DNA from 2 places in the Pseudoclavibacter sp. Marseille-Q434 genome. Region 1 is predicted to be linked to the other one. Evidence: riboswitches for the same ligand, from Rfam matches in the RefSeq annotation. Region 1 holds a riboswitch; the other holds the start of a gene.
The links. A riboswitch is a leader RNA that binds a small molecule or an ion and turns the genes downstream of it on or off. The one in region 1 is predicted to bind thiamine pyrophosphate.
Positions count from the first base shown of each region.

Region 2: it holds a riboswitch for thiamine pyrophosphate, as region 1 does, so the genes downstream of both, ACQFZP_RS13345 (ECF transporter S component) here and ACQFZP_RS16310 (YkoF family thiamine/hydroxymethylpyrimidine-binding protein) in region 1, are expected to answer to the same signal.

Region 1 is NZ_JBNPQH010000004.1:374,946-377,138, forward strand. Features, by position in the region: gene ACQFZP_RS16305 (ECF transporter S component) at 1-494, opposite strand, end outside; gene ACQFZP_RS16310 (YkoF family thiamine/hydroxymethylpyrimidine-binding protein) at 491-1,132, opposite strand; TPP riboswitch at 1,160-1,267, opposite strand; gene ACQFZP_RS16315 (VOC family protein) at 1,293-1,634, opposite strand; gene ACQFZP_RS16320 (LLM class flavin-dependent oxidoreductase) at 1,757-2,193, shown strand, end outside.
Region 2 is NZ_JBNPQH010000003.1:233,056-235,248, forward strand. Features, by position in the region: gene ACQFZP_RS13340 (ABC transporter ATP-binding protein) at 1-423, opposite strand, end outside; gene ACQFZP_RS13345 (ECF transporter S component) at 429-1,082, opposite strand; TPP riboswitch at 1,133-1,242, opposite strand; gene ACQFZP_RS13350 (spore germination protein GerW family protein) at 1,268-1,600, opposite strand; gene glgX (glycogen debranching protein GlgX) at 1,750-2,193, shown strand, end outside.

The DNA of each region.
Region 1 (2,193 bases):
GCGAGGAGGCCGCCGAGGATGATGCCGGACGCGAGCTGGATGCCGAATCGCAGGAACAGGATCTCCTGCCCGTACCAGCCGGAGCGGAACGCCGAGTAGAAGAACACGAGGCCAGCACCGAGCGCGCCGGAGATGGCGTACCGCAGCCAGCCGTACTTCTTGTACCTGCCGATCGCGAAGGGCAGCTCGCTGCCGACGCCCTGGATCGCGGCCGCGACGAACAGCAGAGGGCCGACCGCCGATCCGAGGAAGACGACCTCGATGACCGAGGCGAGCACCTCGGCGATGACGCCGACGAACGGCCGCCGGATGATGGCGATCGCGATGGGCGCGACCAGCAGCCAGCCGCCGAACAGGAAGTGCTGGGCGAGGTCACCCGCCGGCCCCATGGCGATCGAGAGCGCCGTCCAGGCCTGCACCAGCGCCCAGTAGAGGAATCCGAAGACCGTGCCGAGCACGACCATGAGCACGATGTCGCGCAGCTTGAGGCTCATGCCCGCGCTCCCGCTGATGCGCCTGCCGCGTGGCTCGGGCTGTTGAGTGAGATCGTGAGGTGGCTCGTGACGTGCTGCACGTGCGCGCCGACCCCGGCCCAGGCCACGACGACGGTCTCGAGGACGCGGCCGAGGTCCCCGCTGAGCTTCGTGACGAAGTGCTCGGATGCAACGAACGTGCCGCTCGCCTTGGCCGTCTCGATGGCGGCGTAGATCTCCCGCATGTGGTCGGGCGTCCGCGCATCCGCCCCCGCGTCCTCGAGCGGGTAGAGCGCCCATTCGGCGCTCGCGAAGCTCCCCGTGTGCCGCCCGCGCGGGGCGTCCACTCGCCGCGGCCCCGCGCCGCCTGGCAGCTCGCACACCGCCTCGCCGGGGCAGCCGCGAGAGAGCAGCACCTGGACGGAGGCGTGCAGTCCGGTCGCGGCGACGTGCTGCGTGAGGTCGGTGAGCCACCGCAGCAGCGCCTGCTCGTCGCCCCCGGCGTACGTGCTGACGTCGCCCGTCTCGAGGATCAGCCTCGAGGAGTCGGCCGCGTCGACCGCGTCGAGGATCACCTCGACGTAGCGGTCGGACATGACCGAGAGCGTGACTCTCGCCCCCACCCCGAATGCGAGTGGGTCTCGAGTGATGGATTCCATGTGCGTGCCTTCCGTCGGAGCGTGACGGCACGGGTGAGTCGACTCCCTTCGCTGGCATTACCCAGATCAGGTTCAACGGTCGGAGTTCGAGTACTCCCTCTCAGCCCGACTCATCGGGCTCCCGTGCACGGCCACACTGTAGCCCCGACGGTGCGCGCTGCTAGCTCGAGGCGCTCGTGAAGACGACGTGATTGCCCTCGGGGTCGAGCACCTGGAGGATCTGGAAGTGAGTGGCGTCTTCGATCCCGCCGTGCTCGATCTTCGCGGCGTCGAGCCGCGCGGCCACGCTCTCAAGGTCGTCGTCGTTGAACACCACGGTGGATTTTCCAGAGCGACTCGAGTCGGCCCACAGCTGGAGGCCGGCCTCGCTTGTGAAGTGCCACTCCAGGAGGCCGGGCATCGGATTCTCGTCGGGACCCCGCCCGAAGAGCCTCCCGTAATATTCCGTAGCCAGAGCCAGGTCCGACACGGTGATCTGCGCGAGCACTCCGTTGATAGCCATGCGTCCCAGCATGCGCGAGAAGGGTGCGAGGACCCTCAACGAACATGTCCCCGCGTTTCGACGCGTAACGGGCCGCGACGGGCGCCGTGGACCGAACTCGGGGCGCGGCCTAGCGTCGCACCATGACGAACCCCAACCGAATCCACCTCGGCGTCGCACTCGATGGCGCCGGCATCCACCCGGCGGCCTGGCGGGAGCCGAGCGCCCGCCCAGACGAGCTCTTCACGCCCGAGTACTGGGTGGGGCTCGTGCAGCTCGCCGAGCGGGGCCTCCTCGACTTCGTCACCATCGAGGACTCGCTCGCGCTCCAGAGCAGCGAGTTCCTCCGCCAGGACAACCGGACCGACGAGGTCAGGGGTCGCCTGGACGCGCTCCTCATCGCCGCCCGCGTCTCGCCCGTCACGGAGCGCATCGGCCTCATCCCGACCGTCACGACGACGCACACGGAGCCCTTCCACGTCTCGAAGGCCGTCGCAACCCTCGACTACACGAGCCTGGGCCGTGCGGGCTGGCAGGCCCGAGTCTCGCCCGGTGCGGAGCACGCGCACTTCGGACGTCG
Region 2 (2,193 bases), on a different contig from region 1:
CAGCTGTGCCGTCGACCGATCGAGGGGCATCCGCAGTCCGACGGCGTCGAGCGCCTCGCGCACCAGCGCCCACGTCTCCGCCCGTGGGACACCGAGGTTCTCGCAGCCGAACGCCACGTCGTCGCCGATACGGGCGAGCACCGTGTTCGCCTGCGGGTCCTGCAGGACGAGACCGACCGTGCCGCGTGCATCGCTCGGGTGCTTGCCATCGACAAGCAGTGAGCCAAGCTCCTGCCCGTCATCCTCATGATCGCCGAGCACCCCCGCCAGGGCGGCCAGGAGCGTGGACTTGCCAGCCCCCGACGGCCCAAGCAGCAGCACAGCCTCGCCAGGCTCGATCGTCAGGTCGAGCTCGGCGACGGCCAGCTTCGCCCGGTCGGCGTGGCGCCAGCCCCACCCCCTCGCCTCGACTCTCGCGCCCACGAGCGCTAGCCGATTCGCTTCGAGCTTCTACCCGCAGCGAAGCGGTTCAGTGCACCGGTCGCCGCGAGCGCGCGCGTCAGGAGCCAGCCGACGACACCAGCGAGCACGGCACCCGAGAGGACGACCGAGACGAGGTAGATGGTGAGGAACTCCGGACCCTTCTCGATGTTCGCGCTGAGAAAAAGCTCGAGCGTCCACGCCGCGACCGCAGCCCCAGCCCCAGCCAGCATCGCGACGCCGAGGCCGAAGCGCTTGTAGAAGAACAGCAGGAAGATGAGCTCAGCGCCGAGGCCCTGCGCGATGCCCGAGTACACGGTCTCGATCGACCACTGGCTGCCGAGGAGCATCGAGACGCTCGCCGCGAGCACCTCGACGAAGAGCGCCGCGCCGGGCTTGCGGATGATCAGCCCGCCCAGAACCCCGCCCAGCAGCCAGATACCGACGGCGATACCGCCGACACCCGGCGTGAACGCATCCATGACCGTGAACCACGCGTAGCCCACGCTGTTCCAGACGATGAAGATGAGCCCCGTCGCGACGCCGAGAACGGCGGCCGTGACGATGTCGATGACCCGCCAGCGGAAGCGGCTCTTCGGCGACCTCGCCTGAGCCGGCCCCTGCGCTGGGGAGTTGTGAGATGGAGTTGAGGAAGTTGTCATGCGGTGTGCCCTTTCGAGTGAAAGTGCACGGGCGCAGAGCCTGGGGTGGCTCTGCTCGGAGATGTGCCTCCCTGCGCTGGCATTACCCAGATCAGGTTTGACGGTCGAAGGCTTGTGCCTTCCTCTCAGCCCGGACTACCGGACTCCCGTGAACACCTCGAGTATAGGCCGAAGCGAGCCCCGAGCTACTTCTTGAGGGCCTTGATGAGACGCGGAAGCGCGTGCCCGACCGTCCACACCAGCGGAATCGAGACGACAAGCAGCGTGATGATGTTCGGGCGGAAGCTCGTGCCGAACTCGTCATCGACGTACGCGCCGACGGGGACCGCCATGCCGCCGCCGCCACCGCCGGACGAGTTCTCCTGCCCCTCCTCGTTGCTCTCGCCGCCGCCGTAGCCGTACGAGACGAGGGCAACGGGAAGGATGGTGGCCTTGCCAAGCTCCACCTTCTCGCCGTAGGCGAGCGTGACGCCGAGCTTCTTGACGGAATCGGTGAGGTTCTGCGTGAGGTTCGTCATGCGGCCAGCGTAGGTCGTCGACATGCCTGCCAACCAGGAGAACTCCTGTGTGCTGGCGGGCGAGAGCGCTCCCACCCTTTGGTAGCTTTAGTGCCTGCATCCACACGCGATGTTCTTCGGCGAAGCAAGATGAAGCAATAGGAGCGTGCATGAAAACGTGGCCCGGAAATGCCTACCCCCTCGGAGCGACGTTCGACGGAAGTGGCACGAACTTCGCGATCTTCAGCGAAGCCGCCCACAAGGTCGAGCTCTGCCTCTTCGACGACGACGGCAACGAGGAGCGGGTGAGGCTCCATGAGCGGGATGCGCACGTCTGGCACGCCTACCTGCCGCACGTGCAGCCGGGCCAGCAGTACGGCTACCGCATGCACGGCGACTACGACCCGGCGACCGGCAGCCGCTGCAACCCCGCGAAGCTCCTCCTCGACCCCTACGCGAAGGCCACGACCGGAGACATCGACTGGGACCAGTCCCTCTTCAGCTACAACTTCGGCGACCCAGACTCGTTCAACGACCTCGACTCCGCGCCCCACATGATGAAGGGCGTTGTCATCAACCCCTACTTCGACTGGGCTGGCGACCGGAAGCCGGGC